DNA from 4 places in the Streptomyces sp. NPDC001770 genome. Region 3 is predicted to be linked to each of the others. Evidence: riboswitches for the same ligand, from Rfam matches in the RefSeq annotation. Region 3 holds a riboswitch; each other region holds the start of a gene.
What was found. Region 3 has a riboswitch for cobalamin ahead of ACWCSV_RS20370 ((2Fe-2S) ferredoxin domain-containing protein). Riboswitches for the same ligand answer to the same signal wherever they lie in the genome.
Positions count from the first base shown of each region.

Region 1 (5,435 bases), on a different contig from region 3:
ACCGGATAGACCAGCGGTTCCTCGATGTGGTCGGGCCGGATGTGCGCGGCGGCGATGGACCGGGCGATCGAGCGGCCGTGCCGGGCGCTGTGGAAGGCGATCACGTCCGCCTCGGCGATGGCCCGCACCGCGCGGACGGTCATCAGCTCCGGGTCGCCGGGGCCGAGGCCGACCCCGTAGAGCCGGCCCGTGCCGCCGGTCGTCGTGTCGTCGGGCGCGGGGGTGGAGGCGTGTGCGGCGTTCTCGTTCGCCGCGACGGTCCCGGTCACTCCTCCTCGCTCGCGAGGGCGTTGACGGCGGCCGCCGCCAGGGCGCTGCCGCCGCGACGGCCGCGCACCACGAGGTGCTGGACCCCGGAGACGTGCGCCGCGAGGGCCTCCTTGGACTCGGCCGCGCCGATGAAGCCGACCGGGACACCGATGACGGCGGCGGGCAGCGGGGCGCCCTCCTCGAGCATCTCCAGCAGCCGGAAGAGCGCGGTGGGCGCGTTGCCGATGGCGACGACCGAGCCCTCCAGCCGGTCCCGCCACAGCTCAAGGGCGGCGGCGCTGCGCGTGGTGCCCAGCTCGCGGGCCAGCCCGGGAACCGAGGGGTCGGAGAGGGTGCAGACGACCTCGTTCTCCGCGGGCAGCCGTTTGCGGGTGACTCCGCTGGCGACCATCGCCACGTCGCAGAGGATCGGGGCCCCGGCGCGGAGCGCGGCGCGGGCGTCGGCCACGGCGGTCGGGGAGAAGGCGAGGTCGCGTACGAGGTCGACCATGCCGCACGCGTGGATCATCCGGACCGCGACCTGGCTGACGTCGGCGGGCAGACCGGCGAGATCCGCCTCCGCGCGGATGGTGGCGAAGGACTGGCGGTAGATCGCCGGTCCGTCCTTCTCGTACTGATGCACAGTGCTGTCGCTTTCTTCGGTCGGGCACGGGCGGTCCTGTGCCGGGGCGTGGTCGGTTCGGTGGGTCGGGTGGGGCAGGTGGGACGCGTGTTCAGGGGCGCGGGCGGGTCAGGTACGGGTGTCCCGGGCCGCCGCCACCGCTGCGGCGAGCGCGGCCGGATCGTCCGGGACGGCCACCGGGGCGTCCCGCGACTCCCCCCGCACCCGCGCGATCCGGTGTCCCGCCGGGGTGGCGACGACGTCGATCCACTCCCCGTGGGGGTGGCCGCAGCGGCGTTCGCACCCGGACCAGTACACGGGCAGCCGCGCGCGTGGGGCGCGCGGTCCGAGCGCGGCCTCCGCCTCGGCCCGCACGTCGGCCAGCGACTTCGCGCAGCCGGGGCGCCCGACGCACGCGCCGACCCCGGCCCACGGAGATTCCGGCCCGGTCACCAGGCCGGCTTCGGCGAGTACGGCCAGGGCCTCCCGGGCGGCTTCGGCGGCCAGGTCCGGCACGACGACCCCGCGCCACGGGGTGCAGCGCAGCTCGCCGGAACCGAGGCGTTCCGCGGCCTCCACGAGCGTCCGCCACCGCGCGCCGGTCAGCCGCCCCATCGGTACCCCGGCGTGCAGCGCGACCGCGCCCCCGGGTCCGGTCACGGCCCCGGGCTCGGGGACCGCGGGGGTGGCAGGGCCGGGCGGTCCGTCGACGGTCAGTGGTACGAGCCCCGCGCGGCGGGCGGCCTCGGCGGGGAGGGCGGCGCGGGCGGCGTCGGGGAGGGCGGAGATCCGCCAGACGCCGGGGTCGGCCGCCAGGTCGAGGAAGGCCTCGGCGGCGAGCAGCGCGGCGCGCGGGGCCTCGTCGAAGGGGACGGGGAGGAGGGGGCCGCCGGGGCCGGTCCGGAGCAGCGCCCGGCCGCCGCCGACCGCGATCAGGGTGAGGTCGGCGCCCAGCGCGTCCACGTCACCCCGGCCGTCGTCGAGGGCGAAGAGGAAGCGGCCGGAGAGCGCGGCCGCCCGCTCGCTCCCGCAGAGCAAGGTGTCCAACCCGGTGAGCCAGGGGCGTATTTCGGGGCGTTTGGAGGTGTCGAGACCGGAGAGCGGGGAGGCGACGACGTTCCTGACGCGCTCGTGCCGCTCGGACGGCAACAGCCCCGCACGGCTCAGCAGTTCGGCGAGTTCGCCGCCGCACTCGGCTCCCAGCCCACGGAGTTGGAGGTTGCCGCGCGAGGTGAGGTGCAGTTCGCCGTCGCCGAGCCGCTCGGCCGCGGCCAGCAGGGTGCGTGCCTGAGCGGCGGTCAGCACCCCGCCGGGTATCCGTACGCGCGCCAGCGCACCGTCGTCCGCCCGGTGCAGCCGCAGCGTTCCCGGACAGGCGTCGCCGCCGGTCCGGGCGGTACCGGCGGCCGGGGAACCGGGCGAATCGGCGGTTGCGGACATGGCGGCGAGCATACCCACGTCCCCAGGAAGGTCACCGGAGCGCACATGTGACCTGTGCCGCCCCCCGGAGGCCCTCTGCCGTGGCGGAGACGCACACCCTAGGATGCTCACGGTGGACCATTCGGTCCGCCGACGCCAGACGGCGCCATGGGAGGAAGCCCGGTGAGATTCCGGCGCGGTCCCGCCACTGTGAGTACGTCCCGCTGACGCGGCCGTACGAGTCAGGAACTCCCGCCGTCCGACACCGCCCGGGGCGTGGACACCCCGAGGAAGGGCTGACTCGGCATGATCCTGCTCCTGTCGACCTCCGACACCGACCTGCTGAGCGCCCGCGCCTGCGAGGGCCCGGTCCGCTACCGCTACGCCAACCCCTCCCGGCTCCCGCTCGACCGGCTCCCGGCACTGCTCGACGGCGCCGGGCTCGTGGTGGTCCGCCTCCTCGGCGGGGTGCGTGCCTGGGAGGAGGGGCTCGACCAGGTCAGGGCCGCCGGCCTCCCGGTCGTCGTCCTCACCGGCGAGCAGGCTCCCGACGCCCAGCTGATGGCCGCGTCCACCGTCCCGATCGGCATCGCGGCCGAGGCCCACGCCTACCTCGCGCACGGCGGCCCGGAGAACCTCGGCCAGCTGGCCCGGTTCCTCTCCGACACCGTGCTGCTCACCGGCCACGGCTTCGAGCCGCCCGCCCCGGCCCCCGCCTGGGGCCCGCTGGAGCGGACCGCCCGCGAGCTTCCCGGGACCGCGCCCACGGTGGCGGTGCTCTACTACCGCGCCCACCACATGAGTGGCAACACCGCGTTCGTGGACGCGCTCTGCACTGCCGTGGAGGACGCCGGGGCCCGCGCGCTCCCGCTGTACGTGGCCTCGCTCCGTACCCCCGAACCCGGGCTGATCGACGCCCTGCGCGCGGCCGACGCGATCGTGACCACCGTCCTCGCGGCGGGCGGCACCCGTCCCGCCGAGGCGTCGGCGGGCGGCGACGACGAGTCCTGGGACGCGGGCGCCCTGACCGGGCTGGACGTACCGATCCTCCAGGCGCTCTGCCTGACCGGGTCGCGCGCCGCGTGGGAGGAGAACGACGAGGGCGTCTCCCCGCTGGACGCGGCCACCCAGATCGCGGTGCCGGAGTTCGACGGGCGCCTGATCACGGTGCCGTTCTCCTTCAAGGAGATCGACGCGGACGGCCTGCCCGCGTACGTCCCCGACCCCGAGCGCGCCGCCCGGGTCGCCGGGATCGCCGTCCGCCACGCCCGCCTGCGGCACATCCCGAACGCGGAGAAGCGGATCGCCCTGGTGCTCTCCGCGTACCCGACCAAGCACTCCCGCATCGGCAACGCGGTCGGCCTGGACACCCCCGCGAGCGCCGTCGCCCTGCTGCGCCGGCTGCGCGCCGAGGGGTACGACTTCGGGCCCGCGGACGGGATCCCGGGCCTGGTCTCCGGCGACGGCGACGAGCTGATCCACGCGCTGATCGAGGCGGGCGGCCACGACCAGGAGTGGCTGACCGAGGAGCAGCTGGCCGCCAACCCGGTCCGTATCCCGGCGGCCGACTACCGCCGCTGGTTCGCCACCCTCCCCGCCGAGCTGCGCACGGCGGTCGAGGAGCACTGGGGTCCGGCGCCCGGCGAGATGTTCGTGGACCGTTCGGCGAACCCGGAGGGCGACATCGTCCTCGCGGCGCTGCGGCGCGGCAATCTGCTGATCCTCATCCAGCCGCCGCGCGGCTTCGGTGAGAACCCGATCGCGATCTACCACGACCCCGACCTGCCGCCCTCGCACCACTACCTGGCCGCCTACCGCTGGATCGCCGCCACCGCCGAGGACGGCGGCTTCGGCGCCGACGCGATGATCCACCTCGGCAAGCACGGCAACCTGGAGTGGCTGCCCGGCAAGAACGCCGGGCTGTCCGCCGCCTGCGGACCGGACGCGGCCCTCGGCGACCTGCCGCTGGTCTACCCGTTCCTCGTCAACGACCCGGGCGAGGGCACCCAGGCCAAGCGCCGGGTGCACGCCACGCTCGTCGACCACCTGGTGCCGCCGATGGCCCGCGCCGACAGCTACGGCGACATCGCGCGCCTGGAACAACTCCTCGACGAGCACGCCCAGATCGCCGCGATGGACCCGGCGAAGCTGCCCGCGATCCGCGCCCAGATCTGGACGCTCATCCAGGCCGCGAAGCTCGACCACGACCTCGGGCTCGAAGACCGGCCCGAGGACGAGGGCTTCGACGAGTTCATCATGCATCTCGACGGCTGGCTCTGCGAGATCAAGGACGTCCAGATCCGCGACGGCCTGCACGTGCTGGGCAGTCCCCCGGCCGGGAACGACCGGGTCAACCTGGTCCTCGCGGTGCTTCGCGCCCGCCAGATCTGGGGCGGCACCGCGTCGCTCCCCGGGCTGCGCGAGGCGCTCGGCCTGGACGAGTCCGCCGCCACCCGCACCGCCGCCGACGAGATCGAGGAGCAGGCCCGCGCCCTGGTCCAGGCGATGGAGGACGCCGGATGGGACCCGTCCGCCGTCGCGGCCGTCGCCGCCGGCCTGGCGCCCGCCGTCGCCGACATCCTCGCCTTCGCCGCCACCGAGGTGGTGCCGCGCCTCGCCGCCACCACCGACGAACTCACCCACACCGTTCACGCGTTGAACGGTGGCTTCGTCCCTGCCGGGCCCTCCGGCTCGCCGCTGCGCGGGCTCGTCAACGTACTGCCGACCGGCCGGAACTTCTACTCCGTCGACCCGAAGGCCGTCCCCTCCAAGCTCGCCTGGGAGACCGGGCAGGCCCTCGCCGACTCGCTGCTGACCCGCTACCGCACCGACAACGGCGACTGGCCCTCCTCCGTCGGCCTCTCGCTCTGGGGCACCAGCGCGATGCGCACGGCGGGCGACGACATCGCCGAGGCGTTCGCGCTGCTCGGCATCCGCCCCGTATGGGACGACGCCTCGCGCCGCGTCACCGGACTGGAGCCCATCGCGTACGAGGAGTTGGGCCGCCCCCGCATCGATGTGACGCTCCGCATCTCCGGCTTCTTCCGGGACGCCTTCCCGCACACGGTGGGCCTGCTGGACGACGCCGTACGGCTCGCCGCCTCGCTCGACGAACCGGCCGAGCAGAACTACGTACGCGCCCACG
Region 1 covers NZ_JBSFFN010000008.1:17,374-22,808, reverse strand. Annotated here, with positions in the region: gene cobJ (precorrin-3B C(17)-methyltransferase) at 1-146, opposite strand, end outside; gene ACWCSV_RS09610 (precorrin-8X methylmutase) at 266-892, opposite strand; gene cobG (precorrin-3B synthase) at 1,001-2,323, opposite strand; cobalamin riboswitch at 2,417-2,564, shown strand; gene cobN (cobaltochelatase subunit CobN) at 2,597-5,435, shown strand, end outside.
Region 1: it holds a riboswitch for cobalamin, as region 3 does, so the genes downstream of both, cobN (cobaltochelatase subunit CobN) here and ACWCSV_RS20370 ((2Fe-2S) ferredoxin domain-containing protein) in region 3, are expected to answer to the same signal.

Region 2 (5,435 bases), on a different contig from region 3:
CCCGCGCGGCTTCAGCGGCGTGGTGGGCAGTTCGGGGGCAGGCAGGCGGGCACCGTCGTAGCCGTGCACTTCGCCGAACCGCGAGCCCGTCTCCCAGTCGTTCCGCGCCTGTAGGATCTCGTCACCGGACCGGCCGACGAAGTTCCACCACATGACGATCTCCTCAGCGAACGGCTCGCCTCCGAGGAGCATGAGTCCGGCGTCCGAGTCCGCGCGCAGGGTAAGTTCGGTACGGCCGCACCCGAGGTAGAGCATCGATCCGGGGAGTACGGGCACACCGTCGACGTGGGCCTCGCCCGACATCGACAGGACCGCGTACTCGAAGTCCGGGTCGAGCGGCAGGCGGGTCTCGGTGCCCGCCGTGAGGGCGAGGTCGGCGCCGACGATCGGGGTGTAGGCGGTGCCCGGCGAGGCCGCTCCGTCGAGTTCACCGAGGATCACCGTGGCGGTGAGGCCGGGGGCCGTCACCGTGGGGAGGTCGGCGTGGTGCTGGAAGTGGGGTTCGACGTGGCGGTGGGCCTCCGGAAGGGCCACCCACAGCTGGGCGCCGTGCAGAAACCGGGCGTGGCCCTTCGGGCTCTCCTCGGAGTGGCTGATGGCCCGGCCCGATGTCATCAGACCCAGCTCCCTGGGGCGTACGGTCCGGAGGCTTCCGAGGCTGTCGCGGTGGAGCACCTCGCCCTCGTGCAGCCAGCTCACGGTCTGCAGCCCCATGTGCGGGTGGGGCGGCACCTGCATGCCGGGTTCGTCCGCGATGTCGTCGGGGCCGTAGTGGTCGACGAAGGTCCAGGCGCCGATCATGCGGCGGCCGAGGTTGGGCAGCAGCCTGCGGACTTCGGTGGACTCACCGAGCCGTACGTGGCGCGGGGTGAGGAGTTCACGTACCGGTTCGGCGACGACGAAGCCCCGCCCTCCGCAGACGGACAGCGCGGCCTGGCGATCGAGGTTGCTCATGGTGGTCAACCTATTGCGCTCCGGCCGGGCTGGAGGGTCAGTGGCGCGATCGTCACCTCGGCGATTTAGTGGAATATTCAACCACCGGGGTACGTTGTCGCGATCACACGGGCGGGAGGCTCGAAAAGCCGCCCCGCCGGCGGCAGAGGAGGAACCACATGGACGAGAACTACTACGAGTTCGGCACGGCCGCCGACCGCTGGAACCGCGCGCAGTTCTTCTTCGACGCGAAGGAGTACCTCACCGCGGCGCGCATTCTCGGCGGGCTCGTGGACGAGGTCCCCGAGCAGGTTGCCCCGCGCCTGCTGCTCGCCCGCGCCTACTACCACTCGGCGCGGCTCGGGAAGGCCGAGGCGGAGCTGCGGGTCGTCCTGGAGCGGGATCCGGTCGAGGACTACGCGCGCCTGCTGCTGGGACGCACGCTGGAGCGCCAGGGCCGGCACGAGGAAGCCGGGCCGCACCTGCGGATGGCCGCCGCCCTGAACGGCGACTTCCCCACCGGCTGACGGGCCCGCTTCGCATCGGCGGCGACGCGGCGGCAACCGCGTCGGGCCCGCTGACATCGCGCCGGTTCGGCGACGGACGTACTACGGCGACATGTGCGGCCGGAGAGATCTCCGGCCGCACACGTGCGCGGTGATTCAGTCGCGAGGTGGTGTCAGCCCACCACCCCGGCGGGCCGGGGAGCGCTGTCCCGGGAGGCCGCGCCCCGTCCCGGTGAGGGAAGCAGCAGGCGCTCGGTGAGGGCACCGAAGATCAGCCCGAAGCTCACCCACAGGGTTGCCTGGACCGCGAGGGTGGAGAGCCGGAACTCCCAGAGCAGGGTCGCCGGGAAGTCCGCGCCCACCTCGTCGAACGACGGCAGGAACACGTACGCGAGTCCGATCAGCAGGACGTATCCGGCGGACACGGCGACGGTCGCGTTCCAGTTGCCGAGGCGCGGTGCGAGCCGCCTCCCGGCGATGACGGCGGCGACGGCGAGCAGGACGCTGAGCGCCACCATGAGGAAGAAGAGCCCCGTACGTTGGCCGATGGTGTCCGGGTTGCCGACGGCCGGCGGGTTGGCCGGGTACTTGAGGAACGGTACGAGGTACACGGTCAGCAGCGCCGCCCCGGCGACCAGGGCCGCGGTGGCCCGTGGGCCGAAGTTCCCGATGCGGCCGAGGGCGTAGCAGAAGACGAGTGCCGCGATGCCGCCGACGGCGACACCGAAGACGAGGACGCCGGTGGCGAGACCTCCGGTGGCCTGCATCGTCCGGCTGACCAGCTCCTCGCCTCCGTGATGGTCGTGGTTGTGGGCCTCTTCCAGGGCGATGGACGCGTCCACCCGGGACTCGCCGAGGAAGTAGGCGACGAGGAGTGCCGCGACGCCCGCGAGCAGGCCCGCGAGCATGCCGCGGACCAGGAGCGCTCGAACGGATATGGAATTCATGAGAGTTCGGTTCCCCTGAGGTCTAGTGGCAGGGGAAGCCGAGAAGGTGACGGCCGTCGTGGACCCACTCGTGAACGGCCTCGCCGGAGATGAGCGAGGTGGCGCCCTGCTCGGCGCCGACGAAGTACAGCAGGACGAGCATGAGAATGCCGAAGAAGACCGCCCACGGGGCGATCGCCTTCAGCGATATGGGGGTGACGGCGGGTACGCCGGTCGCGGGTGCGGCAATGTGTGCCATGGCAGAACCTCCTGAGGGAACACGCGTCCCGATCGTGGTGCCTGAGACGACGGTGCTGGGTCTGACTTCCCGCAGGTACGGGTTCACAGTGGCGCGACCGTGCCGGATTCTCACCGGACTTCCGTTGCGCCGTCGTCATGCTGGTCAGACCATAGCGCCTGTGTTCGGGCGCCGCCATGGGGCATTGCTTCGCCCTCTCCTCAACACGCTTGCTGTGAGCAGATGTTGAGGATGAATGAACTTCCACATCGATCCTGCGGGTGACATTCGCCTCACCTGCGACCCTGCCGGCCGACTCGGCTCGCCCTCCCCGTCGCAGGCCCCTCTCGCCGGGCGCCGCGACTCCGGCCCCGCCGCCCGGCCGGACCGGCGGACCGGCGAACCAGCGGACCGGTGGACCGGTGACTCCAGCCGCCTCTGGCCAACAAGGGGTGTGCGGCCCGGTCGCGGTCGATCCGGGCCCCAGCCGCATCCATTCGACCCGCGCCCGGCCCCGCCCAATCGTGCATGGTCACGCACAGTTGTGCAGCCGGCGGAACGATCGCAAGACTTTCGCACACGTGCTCAACGTCCGGTATCCCTCACCCTCACCCGCATCATGGCCAAAAATCACTTACAGGATCCACACTCGAACAGCAGCCCTCGCGGCGAACCCGCAGGACCTCACCCCGCCCCTCGCGGGCGACGCCCAATGAGCAACCTGCGCCATCACCCCAGTTCAAGCTGCGTTCACACAGACATTCCCCCCTCTCACAGTCGACGGCTCGACAGTCCCGGACCTCTGGCCGAAGGCCACGCTCCCCACTGTCACACGTAGATCGTTTCGGGCCCACCTGCCTGAAACCGACCCATGCATGGCCCTTGACCCCGGCGCGCGGTGGCGCCTACTTTCCGTGCAGCGATTCGCCATATTGACCAACGTTCATACATATGAACTCGGAAGGGTGCTCCATGCTCGAGGGTGTTCTGTTCTTTCCCGTGACTCCGTTCGCTCCGGACGATTCGGTGGATACCGCGAAGCTGGCGGAACACGTACGGAGCGGAGTCCGCGCCGGGGCGGGCGGGGTGTTCGTCGCCTGCGGCACAGGGGAGTTCCACGCGCTCGGTGTGGAGGAGTTCGCCTCGGCGGTGCGGACGGCGGTGGAAGCGACGGACGGTCGGGTGCCGGTCTTCGCGGGGGCGGGCGGTTCGCTGCCTCTGGCCCGGCAGTACGCGTGGGCCGCGGAGGAGGCCGGGGCCGACGGGCTGCTGCTGATGCCTCCGTACCTGGTGACGGGAGAGCCTGCCGGACTGGTCGCCTATGTGCGCCAGGTGGTCGCGGCCGGCTCGCTGCCGGTGATCGTCTACCAGCGGGGCACCGCTCGGTTCGACGTTCCCTCGGCTCTCGAAGTGGCCCGGATGCCCCAGGTCGTGGGCCTCAAGGACGGTACCGGTGATCTCTCCCTGCTGTCCCGGATCGTGACCGCCGTCCGCGCGGACGGCGAGTGCGGCGGCGCGGAGTTCCAGTTCTTCAACGGGATGCCCACCGCGGAGAGCACCGTGCTCGCCTGTCGCGGCATCGGGGTCGAGCTGTACTCGTCCGCGGTGTTCTGCTTCGCGCCGGAGATCGCCCTCGCCTTCCACCGGGCCGTCACCTCCGGGGACGACGCCACCGTCCAGCAGCTCCTGGGCGGCTTCTTCCATCCTCTGATCGCTCTGCGCGAGAAAGTCCCCGGTTACTCGGTCGCCCTGGTCAAGGCTGCGGTCCGGCAAGGAGGCCTCGACGTCGGCGGGGTACGCCCGCCGCTGACCGATCCCACGCCCGGGCACCTCGCGGAACTGGAACGGATCGTCGCGCAGGGCCGCGCTCTGGTGACGACCGGGGCCGTCAGCGGCGCCGGTGCCGTTGCCGTGGATGTGCTGTGATGAGCGACAGCCTGCGGATCACCCGCATCGGGATCACCCCCGTGGCGTTCAAGGACCCGGCCCTCCTCAACGCGGTCGGCGTCCACGAGCCGTACGCGCTCCGCGCCGTCGTGGAGGTCCACACCGACCAGGGCGTGTCCGGGCTGGGCGAGACCTACGCCGACGAGGGTCATCTGCGCCGGCTGCGTGCGGCCGCCGACGCGATCACTGGCATGGACGTCCACGCCACCGGTCCGATGCGCCGGCGGATCGCCGAGGTGATCGGCAGCGACTCCGGAAGCGACGGCCACGGCCTTACGGGCATGATCACCACCAGCAGCACGGTGGACCGGGTCTTCTCCCCCTTCGAGGTGGCCTGCCTGGACATCCGGGGCCGGGCCGTCGGCCGCCCGGTGAGCGATCTGCTCGGCGGCGCGGTTCGCGACCACGTTCCTTTCAGCGCCTATCTGTTCTACAAGTGGGAGACGCACCCGGGTCACGAGCCCGACGGCTGGGGCGCCGCCCTGGATCCCGGGGGGATCGTGGCGCAGGCCCGGCGCATGGTCGACGAGTACGGCTTCACCGCCATCAAGCTCAAGGGCGGGGTCATGCCGCCGGATCAAGAGGTCGAGGCGGTCCTGGCGCTGCGCGAGGCGTTCCCCACCACCCCGCTGCGCCTGGACCCCAACGCGGCCTGGACCGTGGAGACTTCGCTGAAGGTGGCGCGCGACCTGGAAGGCGTTCTGGAGTATCTGGAGGACCCCACTCCGGGGCAGGAGGGCATGGCCCGGGTCGCCCGCGAGGCCTCGATGCCGCTGGCCACCAACATGTGCGTGGTCGCCTTCGACGAACTGCACTCCTCGGTGCGCCAGGACGCGGTGCAGGTGGTGCTCTCCGACCACCACTACTGGGGCGGTCTGGAACGCT
Region 2 covers NZ_JBSFFN010000017.1:127,551-132,985, forward strand. Annotated here, with positions in the region: gene ACWCSV_RS17510 (pirin family protein) at 1-954, opposite strand, end outside; gene ACWCSV_RS17515 (tetratricopeptide repeat protein) at 1,113-1,460, shown strand; gene ACWCSV_RS17520 (CbtA family protein) at 1,613-2,386, opposite strand; gene ACWCSV_RS17525 (CbtB domain-containing protein) at 2,409-2,624, opposite strand; adenosylcobalamin (AdoCbl) riboswitch at 2,628-2,774, opposite strand; gene ACWCSV_RS17530 (5-dehydro-4-deoxyglucarate dehydratase) at 3,576-4,529, shown strand; gene ACWCSV_RS17535 (glucarate dehydratase family protein) at 4,529-5,435, shown strand, end outside.
Region 2: it holds a riboswitch for cobalamin, as region 3 does, so the genes downstream of both, ACWCSV_RS17525 (CbtB domain-containing protein) here and ACWCSV_RS20370 ((2Fe-2S) ferredoxin domain-containing protein) in region 3, are expected to answer to the same signal.

Region 3 (5,435 bases):
CAAGACCCTTCAGTACCACCGGGTGAGCCATGAGCACAGCAGTTCTCCTTCCGGGGCCAGGGCCTCCATCCGCCCTCTGGCTGCTTCACCCAGTACCCGCGGATGCCGTCCTCATCCGTCCGCTCGCACACCGTTTTCGCATCACCCGCGCACCCCGGCTCCGTGCGCGGACCACCCGCCCGGCGTCCCTTTCGCTGAGGCCCGCGCGGGCGACGGTCGTCCGGGACGTGCCCGTCCGCGGGCTTCGGGCACCGCCGGGCGGGCGGCGATCCCGCTGGTTCGGAGCACCGTTCGCCCCTGCCGGCTCCCCGCCGTGCCCACCAGGGCGTTCAGGCGTTCCGTGCTGCGTCCAGGGTGGGATACAGGTGGAGGAAGGCGTCGGCTCCGACGATCCGGAGGAGCCGGTCCACCGTGGGGGACGGGTTCGCGATGCGAAGGTCGGCACGGTCGTGGGTGGTGAGAATCAGTCGCAGGAACGAGGAGTCGGCGAATGTGATGTCGCCGGCGTCCAGGATGACCGCTCCGTGTGCGTCGACGGCGGCCTCGATCTGAGCTGTCAGCGGGCCGAGGGAATCGAGGTCCAGGTCACCGCGAGGGGCGAGCACCGATGCCGGTGTGGACGCCGAGTGTCGAAGGTCGGGTTTCTCCATGAAGAAAGTATGCCCGGTGCATGTGTGACGAGAGGTCACAAGGTCCGTCCGGCCTCCCCTCCGGCCGGATGAACCACCGCGAGCGGTGGACGGCGAGGAAGTGACTACAGCGTTCCCCGCCGTACTCCCAGGCCTGGCCCGGGCTCCTCGGTCTTCCAGGTCGCCCGGATTCCGTACCGCTCGGCGGGGATCCTCGGTCGTCATGCCGGGGTGTCGATACCGTGCGCTCCGTCCATGTCCGAGCTGGTACATGAGAACCACGTCAGCGGGCCAGCACGCAGTCGCCGCACAGGGGGCCCTTGCGGTCGGGGGCGGCGCGGTAGATGAGGCAGCAGCTGCGGCGCCTGAAGGCTCCGCCGCCGGCCGTGGTCGCGGTGGAGCGCAGCGGCGGGCTTGCGAGGAGGAGCGAGGTCAGGGTGCGGGTGCGGTCGGCGAGTTCCGGGCAGGAGGCCGCGATCATGGTCGCTGCTCCGTTGAGGGCCGAGGCGGTGTTCCCCCACAGGATGTGCCGGGATACGGAGAACTCCGCCATCAGTTCGGCGAGTTCGCGCAGCGGGCCGTCCAGCAGGCGGGTGCTCAGTTCGCCGGCGAGGCGCTCCGGAGGTCCCGCCGGGCTGTCGCCGACGGCCCTGTCGGGCAGCGAGAGGGGGATCGGTCCGCCGATCACGGGCTGCCAGCGCAGCTCGGTGAGGCCGGGGGCGAGGACTCTGTCGTGCAGCACCGCGGCGGCCAGGGCCGGGGAGATCAGCCGGGCGGCCAGCCCCAGATGCGCGACGGAGGCCGCGACGCGCGGTTCCACCGAGCCGGGTGGCCTGCCGCCCGCCGCGGCCAGCCGGTCTCCGACCGCGGCGACCCGCGCTTCGAGCAGCGGGCGGGACATCGGCTGCCAGGGGCCTTCGGGTTCCGTGCCGCGCGGATGGATCCGCAGAGCGAAGAACGGGCCGAGTCCGGTGACCGACTCGCTCAGGGCGGTCGCCGTGGCCATGCCCGTCATGCGGGTCCGAAGACCTGCCCGTTGCTCGTTCACCGGAGGCCCCGGCGACCGGGAGGTTCGAAGGTGTAGAGGTCGAGGATCTCCGGGCGCGGGGCCACGCCCGGTCCTCCGGCACGTACCCAGGAGGCGATGTCCTCGGTCGCGCCGGGATCGTTGACCAGTCCCAGCCAGACGGGCCTGGCCCCGGCGGCGCGGCCCTCGGTGGAGGGCTGCACGACCACGACGTTGGCCTGGTCGCAGACGTCCAGGCAGTCCGATATTCGCACCGGGGCCTCCTCGCGCAGGCGGTCCGTCTGCGCCGCGTGATCGACTCCGGTCACCTTGCGGCTGCCGCAGCAGCAGTCCCGGCACACGACGACCCGGCAGGGCACCGCTCCGGCCGCCGCGCCCCTGCCGGGCACGGTCCTGGTCTTCTGTACGTGAGCCTCTTCGGCCGGCCTTGCGGGCACGCCGAACCACCCCTCTCCGGGGAGATCCGCCCCGGCGTTCGTTGAGGAGGCGACCGCGTGAGTCTCCTGGCTCTCGGGTCGCCGCTCGTCCCGCCCTTCCCGCCCCTCGTCGGAGGCAGGGGTACGCCGGGATTCGCTCACCGATCACAGTGGCGGGACCGCTCCGGTTTCGCACCGGATTCCTCGGACCGCCGTCGCCCTGTCACCGAGCATCATCCCATCCGGCGTGCCCGGCCGGTACGGGCGGGCACACCCGTGCCCAACCCGCCTCTATGATCATGCGCCTGACACATCGTCGCCCCCGGAGGAGTGCCACCGACCATGCGCCTGACCCGTATCGCCACCACCGTCCTCGCCACCGCGGTCGGCTTCGCCGGAGTGGTCGCCACCGCCCCCGGCGCAGCGGCCCGGGCCGGCTGCCAGTACAAGGTCGTGTGGCCGACCGCCGGGGTGTACGAGAACCCGAATCCGGACAGCGCCGTCGTGAAGACCAAGTACGCGGGTGACATCGTCGGTGCGTCGACCTGCGAGGGCGCTTCGTACAACGAGTACGGCTACGTCCTGGTCACCACCGACGCGGCGGCGGACGGCCGGGGATGGATGCGTGAAGGCGCGGTCGTCGCCGTCTGAGTCGTCCCGCCCGGCATTCCTGAGCCGTCGCGCCCGGCGAACGTCCGGGCCCGACGCGGCTCCCTGGCCGGTACGGCTCCCGGCCGGCGCGGCACTGACCGGTGCGGCTCCGGCCCGGCGCAGCCGTCCCCCGCACCCGGCCGGAAGGCGCGCCCTACCCGCCCGGCTCGCCGGCGTCCGCGGCTCCGAGGAGGAGGCCGGCGAGGGCCTGGCCGACGACGGCGGGGGCGAAGTCCTCGGTGAGCTGGTCGGTGAGGTGGGGCAGGAGCAGCCGGATGTAGCAGGCGCCCCAGATGAGGTCCACCAGGAGTCCGGGGTCGGCGTCCTCACGGATCTGTCCGCGGTCCTTGGCCTTCTCCAGCAGGGCGAACGCCTCGCGCCGGCGTGGGCCGAAGTAGTGGTGCTCGAACTGCCCGGCGAGTTCCGCGTCCGTCTGGGCGGCGCCGATGAGCTGGGCGAAGACGGGTCCGGCGGGCCGCTGGGCGGCGAGTCGGATGAACGCGGTGATGAACCGCGTCAGGTCCGCGCGGACGTCTCCGGTGTCGTCGAGCGCGACCTGGTCCCCGACGGCGTGCCGGAAGCCGTCCAGGGCCAGCGCACCGCGTGAGGGCCAGTGCCGGTAGACCGTCGCCGAGCTGACGCCGGAGGCGGCGACGACCTTCTCGACGGTGAAGCCGGCGACCCCGTGTGCCATCAGCACCTGGGCAGCGGCCTCCAGCACGTCGGCGCGCACCTCGGCCATCGGCCTTCTGCCGCGGCCCCGACGCGGCCCGGCCGGAGGAACTGTCATAGGTCTCACCCTCCACCCGGTCGAACCCGCCCTCCATCGCAAACTACTATATGAAGAGTCTGTTCATATAAGCGGCCCGGCCGCGACCCCTCGAAGGAGCACCGTGTCCTCGGCATCCCCATGGCGACGGGCGGCAGCGGCGACCTGGAATTTCTTCGCCCCCCGGTACACCCCCGGTTCGATCGCCCCGAACCTGGTGTCCGCCGCCATCTCCTCGGTGACCGTCCTGACCGCCTGCCTGGCGTTCGGACCGAAGCTGGGAATGATCTCGCTCATGGGCGCCATGACACCGTTCTGGGAGACCGGCCGCCCCCTGTGGGCACGGGTCCGCAACAGCCTCCTGGTGGCCGCCGCGCTGACCGGCGCCATGTCGGCGGGGGTGCTCGTCGCTCCGTACCGCTGGGCGATCGTCCCGGCGAGCGTCGTGATCATCGTGGTGGTCGCCGTCCTCTACTACGCCTTCATGCTGACCCGTGGCCCGAGCCCGGTGATGATGTTCTACGCCGCCGTCCTGGGTACGTACTTCGGCGCCGACCCGGCGGTGGGCCGGCAGATGGTCGGCGTCACCGCCTTCGCGGCCCTGCTCGCCTCGGTCCTGTTGCTGGTCCCCCTGCTCTTCGCCCCGCGCGGTCCCGAGGAGCGCGCGGTCGCCGCCGCCCGCCGGGCCGTGGCCGAGTACCGCCTGACCGAGGCGGGCAGCCAGGCCGCGCGCCTGAGCCGGAACACCGCCTACCAGGCGGTCAACGGGGCGCGGCTGACTCTGCACTCCGCCTGGCCGGCCACGCGCGGGCAGCGTCATCAGGCGCTCGCCTCCGACCTGATGGAGACCAACCGGGCCCTCGCCGAGACCGTTCTGGACCGCCTCGGCGCCGACGCCCCGGCCGCCTCCGACCCTGGCATCGGCGCCGCGCCCGGCAGGCCGGGATGGCGCTACCTGCTCGGTCACGCCCTGCGCGGCAACTCGGTCGAGTGGTTCACCGCCTGGCGGATGGGACTGGCCGCGGGCATCGCCGGCGCCTTCAGCCTGGCCGTCGGCATCGGGCACCCCTACTGGGCCATCCTGACCGCCACCATCGTGATCAACCAGTGGATGGACCGGGTCGCCGCCACCCGGCGCGCCGCCCACCGCACCGTCGGCACCCTCCTCGGCGTCGGAGTCGTCTGGGGCGTCTTCAGCCTGCACCCCGGACCGTGGTGGACGGTCGTGGCGGTGGTCGTCTGCATGAGCGGCCAGTACCTGCTCTTCCCCCTGAACTACGCCCTGGCCCTGGTCGCCATCACGCCCATGGCTCTGCTCGCCGTCGGCCCGGGCGCCGGAGCCGGGGTCGCCGCCATCACCGCCGACCGTTTCACCGACACCTTCATCGGCGCCGCGACCGCCGTAGTGGTCACGTGGGGCACCAGCTGGACGTTCCCCCGCCGCCTCGTCCGCGCCCAGTCCGCACGCGCCGCCACCGCCATCGCCGAGGTCCGGCGCACCACCGCCGAGGGTGCGTCCTTCGCTCCCGAGGGCCGCCGCGCCCGTGTGGAGCTCCAGTACGAACTGATCCACCACCTCAGCGTCCTGGACCGGGCCGTCGCGGACGATCCGCGCCTCGCCGACCTCGCCCCGGCCGAGCACGAACTCGCCGACCAGGGGTACGCGGTGCTCGGCCAGGCCTGGCGGGGCGGCCTGGCGCGGCAGACGGCCTGAACGGGCGGGGTCACGCTCGAGCGAGTCCGTCGGCACGCTGCCGCGTTGCGTAGGCTCCTGCCGCGGTTGCTCACCGCAGAGGGCGACCACCTGCTTGCCCGTTGCCGCCGCGGCTGAGCCGCGGCGGCCAGATCCTTCCGCGGACCCGGCCCGGCCAGGTCAGCGGGCGGGGGCCGCGACCGCCGGGGTGCTCCCGATTCCGTAGGACGACAGCGCCGGCCGCCGGTGT
Region 3 covers NZ_JBSFFN010000022.1:25,540-30,974, forward strand. Annotated here, with positions in the region: gene ACWCSV_RS20355 (DUF5133 domain-containing protein) at 1-37, opposite strand, end outside; gene ACWCSV_RS20360 (STAS domain-containing protein) at 330-650, opposite strand; gene ACWCSV_RS20365 ((2Fe-2S)-binding protein) at 913-1,635, opposite strand; gene ACWCSV_RS20370 ((2Fe-2S) ferredoxin domain-containing protein) at 1,674-2,045, opposite strand; cobalamin riboswitch at 2,153-2,278, opposite strand; gene ACWCSV_RS20375 (glycosyltransferase) at 2,415-2,723, shown strand; gene ACWCSV_RS20380 (TetR/AcrR family transcriptional regulator) at 2,878-3,465, opposite strand; gene ACWCSV_RS20385 (FUSC family protein) at 3,617-5,206, shown strand; gene ACWCSV_RS20390 (amidase) at 5,366-5,435, opposite strand, start outside.

Region 4 (5,435 bases), on a different contig from region 3:
CGGTCTGCGCCAGGGTGCGCATCATCCGGCCGTACAGCTCGCGCGCGGGGATCGTCCGGCGGGCCAGGCCCTTCGCCTCGGCGGCCCGGTAGGCGGCGTCGAAGGCGTCGCCCCACAGGTCGACCAGCTCGGGCACGTCCGCGGGCGAGAAGAGCGACCAGCTGGAGTCGGCGTCGACCCGGCGCATGAACTCGTCGGGAATCCAGTGCGCCAGGTTCAGGTTGTGCGTACGCCGCTGGTCCTCACCGGTGTTGTCCCGCAGCTCCAGGAACTCCTCGATGTCCGCGTGCCAGGTCTCCAGGTAGACCGCGGCGGCGCCCTTGCGCCGGCCGCCCTGGTTGACGGCCGCGACGGAGGCGTCCAGCGTCTTCATGAACGGCACGATGCCGTTGGAGAGCCCGTTGGTGCCCCGGATCAGCGAACCGCGCGAGCGGATGCGCGAGAACGACAGACCGATGCCGCCCGCGTGCTTCGAGAGCCGCGCCACCTCGTGGTAACGGCCGTAGATCGAGTCCAGCTCGTCCAGCGGGGAGTCCAGCAGATAGCAGGAGGACATCTGCGGGTGGCGGGTGCCCGAGTTGAAGAGCGTGGGGGAGGAGGGCAGGTAGTCCAGCCGGCTCATCAGCCCGTAGAGCGCCGCGACCTCGTCCACCGCGCGCGCCGAGTCGTCCTCGGCGAGCCCGGCCGCGACCCGCAGCATGAAGTGCTGCGGGATCTCCACCACCTGACGGGTGAGCGGGTGGCGCAGCAGGTAGCGGCTGTAGAGGGTGCGCAGGCCGAAGTAGCCGAACCGGTCGTCGGCGCCGTCCGTGAGGGCTTCCTCGACCAGCGCGTCCAGCCGCTCGGCGTGCAGCGTCACGAACGCTGCCGTACGGTCCGCGATCAGGCCCTCGCGGTGGCCGACGGCGACCGACGCGGAGAACGACACCGCGCCCTCACCGGCCGCCTCGGCGGCGATGGTGCGGGTGAGGAGCCGGGCGGCGAGCCGCGAGTAGGCGGGGTCCTCCGCGATCAGGCCGGCGGCCGACTCGGTGGCCAGGGTCAGCAGCTCCGCCTCGTCGGCGTGCGCGCTGCGGCCGCGCAGCGCGGCGGCGGCGACCCTCCCCGGGTCGGTGTCCGGCAGGTCCGCGGTGAGGGCGGTCAGGGTGCGCAGCAGCGCGGTCCCGGGGCCGTCGACGGGCTCGGTCGCTGCGCTGGCTGCGGGCACGGACGCCGGATCGGCGGGCGCGATGGTCACGGTGGTGCTCTCCCTCGCTCGGCTCTGGACCGGCGGGGGGAGGAGGTGAGGGCCGCGGGGCGCGCCACCTGGAGACGGGCAGCACCGCACACGGCGTCCACCGGCCCATCCGCGAGGCCCGGACGTACGGGCGTCCGGTTCGGGTGAGCCGGACGCGCTGTCGGCAGGTAGCCGGACTCGAAGGTGCGCGAAACGCGCGGTTCACACCGTTGCGGGACAGTTCCGGATTCGCACCGGATTCCCCTGCGACGACAGCGAGACGAGCATACATGTGGTGGCCGGGCCGCGAGAACGCCCCACATGTTGTGGCGGTGCGGGGCGGTGTTCCGGTACGCGGGAGGGCGCGGCGGGCCTTCGGGGGCGTGGCCGCGGCCCGTCCGGGGTGGGGCGGAGAGGGTTCCGGACGGGGGTGCGGCCAGGGCCGGGGTCTCTCAGCCGCCGCTGCCCAGGTCCAGCCGGTAGGTGAGCAGTGTCAGGCCCGGCACCGGCCGCCAGTCGCGTTCCGGGGTGCGCGTGAAGCCGAGCCGGTGGTAGATCCGGTGTGCCCCGGACATGGCGGGCTGGGTCGACAGGGCGAGTCCGGTGACCCCGGCGGTGGCCCGGGCCCGCGCGGCGCACGCCCGTACGAGCGCTTCCCCGGCTCCCCGGCCGCGCCCCGCCCTGCCCACCGCGAGCATCCGGAACTCCGCCTCGTCCGCCGCCGCGACGTCGCACATGGGGCTGCCGGGCGGGGCGTAGGTCACCCCGCCGAGCACGGTGCCGGTGTCGTCCGCGGCCACCAGCACCTCGGCCACGGCGGCCCGGCCGGGCACGTCCCGCAGCCTGGCGAGATACGGGTCGTCCTCGCCCCCGCTCAACAGGCCGTCGCCGAGGTACGCCTGGGCCGTTATCTCGCCGAGGAGCGCGTACTCCTCCGGCTCGGCCCTTCTGATCGTCAGGTCCATGACCGCCATTCTGCGCGCCGCGCGGACGGGCGGACAGGCCGGTCCGTGAGAAGGATCAACCGCTCACGCCCACCTCGTTGTTCGGGGCCCCGTCGCCCTCCGGCGGGAGGTCGCCACGCTCGATCGGCTGCGAGCCGGGGGCCTGGCCGAGGGGCGGGAGGATCCTGTCGAGTTCGGCGTCGTCCGCCGGGTGGGCGGCTTCGGCCGCCTCGCGCAGGGTGGCGCGGTCCACGCCGGGGAGTCCGGCGCTGACCGTCACGGAGACGCCGCCCTCGGTGCGGGCGTAGGCGTGGCCGAGGGCGGTCGCGCTGTACCAGCTCTCGCCCTCGCGCTCGCAGACGGTGTAGCCGGCCGAGCCGTCGGCCACCGGCTTCTTGCCGCAGTCGGCGGGGGAGTGGTCGGCGCGCTCCACACCGAGTTGGATCACGTGCCCCTTCCTGTCCGTGTAGGAGCTGCCGAAGCCGTCGTCGCCGAGCACGCCCACCGACTGCGTCGCCAGGGTGTATCCGGCCACCTCGGTGACGTACACGCGGTCCGCGCGGGTCTGGAGGGCCGTCGCCCGCGCCTCCAGTTCGGCGTGGTCCGGTACGTCCGCGGCGGGGGACGCGCCGCCCGCGCCGGCGTGCTCGGTGCCGCAGCCGGCGAGGGTGAGGACCAGCAGAGCGGGCCAGAGGCCGCGCAGCCGGGTGCGAGATGTCATGAGCACATCCTTACGTACGGGGGGCGGTCCGGTCGCGGGGCGGGTACGCCGCCGGGCCGCCGCCCCTCCCACTGGGGGAGGACGCGACGGCCCGGCGGACGGTTCGGCAGGCGGGTCCGGGTCAGTGGCCGCCCGGCGCCCCCACGACGGCCGGCGGCAGCTCCGCCTGCACGCCCTTGTCGCCGACGTCCGCGGTGTAGTCCTCCGGCGAGGTCTCGTCGATGCCCGCCGGGGCCTTGAGCGCGTTGAGGACGAAGGTCACCACGACCACGACCACGACGTTCAGCACGAACGCGGTGAGACCGATGTAGCCGATCTCGCCGATGCCCGGGATCTCCTTCGACGAGCCGCCGAAGTGCTTCTGGGTCGGGGAGGCCACGCCGTACGCGGCGAGGGTGCCGTACAGCATGCCGACCGCCCAGCCCGCGATGAGCGCCCAGCGGTGGAACCACCGGGTGAAGAGGCCGCCGACCAGCGACGGCATCGTCTGGAGGATCCAGATCCCGCCCAGCAGCTGGAAGTTGATGGCCACCGTCTTGTCCATGGTGAGCACGAAGACCAGTGCGCCGACCTTCACCAGGAGCGAGACCAGCTTGGAGACCTTGGTCTCCTGCTCGGGCGTCGCGTCCGGTTTCAGGAACTCCTTGTAGATGTTCCGGGTGAAGAGGTTCGCGGCGGCGATGGACATGATGGCCGCGGGCACCAGCGCGCCGATCCCGATGGCGGCGAAGGCCACACCGGCGAACCAGTCCGGGAACATGTTCTCGAAGAGCTGCGGGATGGCCAGCTGGCCGTTGCTGACCTTGACCCCGGCCGCGATGGCCATGAAGCCGAGCAGGGCCAGCAGCCCGAGCATCAGCGAGTACAGCGGCAGGATGGTGGTGTTGCGGCGGATCACCTCACGGCTGCGGCTGGAGAGCGTCGCCGTGATCGAGTGCGGGTACATGAAGAGCGCCAGCGCGGAGCCCAACGCCAGCGTGGCGTAACCCCATTGCCCGTTCACCCCGGGTACCACCCCGGCCACCGGCTTGCCCGCCGCCTCGTTGGCCGCGGAGAACTTCGCGCTCGCCCCGGCGAAGATGTCGTCGAAGCCGCCCAGCTTGATCGGGATGTAGATGATCGCCACCGCGATGACCAGGTAGATCAGCCCGTCCTTGACGAACGCGATCAGCGCGGGCGCGCGCAGGCCCGAGGAGTAGGTGTACGCGGCGAGCACCGCGAACGCGATCAGCAGCGGGAGGTCCTTGACGAACCAGTTGGTGTCCTCGCCGCCGCCGACGCCCATGACGTCCAGCACGGCCTGGATGCCGACGAGCTGAAGGGCGATGTACGGCATCGTGGCGAGGATGCCGGTGAGCGCGACCGCCAGCGACAGGCCCTTCGAGCCGAAGCGGCCCCGGACGAAGTCGGAGGTGGTGACGTACCCGTGCTTGTGCGACACGGACCAGAGCCGCGGCAGGAAGGTGAAGATCAGCGGGTACACCAGGATCGTGTACGGAACGGCGAAGAAGCCCGAGGCCCCCGCGCCGTAGATCGCCGCCGGGACGGCGACGAAGGTGTACGCGGTGTACAGGTCGCCGCCGAGCAGGAACCAGGTCACCCAGGTCCCGAACGATCTTCCGCCCAGGCCCCATTCGTCCAGGCTCAGCTCGTTGTCGGCGCGGCGCCAGCGGGCGGCCATGAAGCCGACCACGGTGACCGCCAGGAAGAAGAAGATGAAGACGCCGAGTGCGACGCCGTTCACGCCGTCCTTCATGCGGAGACACCTCCCTTGCGGGAGCGCTGGTCACGCTTCCACAGCGTGTACGCGAGCATGGTCAGCCCGGTCGAGACGACCACCCAGAGCATCTGGTACCAGTAGAAGAACGGGATACCGATGAAGGTCGGGTCGACCTTGGCGTACGAACCGACCCAGAGCAGCGCCACGAACGGCGCCGCGAGGCATATCGCGATGATCACCCGCGCCGGTGTCACCGTCGGGGGTGGAGTGGGCTCTGGCACTTCTGGCATGGACTGACTCCGTTCCTCGCTGGCCGCCGGTGGGTCCGGCCGGTGCCCCGGCCGGGCGCACCGGCCGTATGACTTCCCGGCAGCGGGACTGTTTCCGTCAACGGCACGGAGGAAGAACGGTTTTGGTTCATGCTTGGCTGGAAATGATCGCCATGTTTTTTCTCGGTGTCGCACACGGGTGAAATGGGTGCGACGGGCGGTACGAGAAGTGCGTGCGGTATGAAACGGTACGGGCGAGGAGGGCGCGGCCCGATCCGCTCAGTCGAGCGGACGCTTGAGCCGGGCCACGAATTTGTACCGGTCGCCCCGGTAGACCGAGCGCACCCACTCCACCGGCTCGCCCCGTCCGTCGAGGGAGTGCCGGGAGAGCATCAGCATGGGCAGGCCCACGTCGGTGCCGAGCAGCCCGGCCTCGCGTGGGGTGGCGAGCGAGGTCTCGATCGTCTCCTCGGCCTCCGCGAGCCGGACGTCGTACACCTCGGCCAGTGCGGTGTAGAGCGAGGTGTACTTCACCAGTGAACGGCGCAGCGCGGGAAAGCGCTTG
Region 4 covers NZ_JBSFFN010000018.1:11,121-16,555, reverse strand. Annotated here, with positions in the region: gene ACWCSV_RS17705 (ribonucleoside-diphosphate reductase subunit alpha) at 1-1,237, opposite strand, end outside; cobalamin riboswitch at 1,383-1,540, opposite strand; gene ACWCSV_RS17700 (GNAT family N-acetyltransferase) at 1,669-2,181, opposite strand; gene ACWCSV_RS17695 (hypothetical protein) at 2,237-2,881, opposite strand; gene mctP (monocarboxylate uptake permease MctP) at 3,003-4,637, opposite strand; gene ACWCSV_RS17685 (DUF3311 domain-containing protein) at 4,634-4,891, opposite strand; gene ACWCSV_RS17680 (GntR family transcriptional regulator) at 5,150-5,435, opposite strand, start outside.
Region 4: it holds a riboswitch for cobalamin, as region 3 does, so the genes downstream of both, ACWCSV_RS17705 (ribonucleoside-diphosphate reductase subunit alpha) here and ACWCSV_RS20370 ((2Fe-2S) ferredoxin domain-containing protein) in region 3, are expected to answer to the same signal.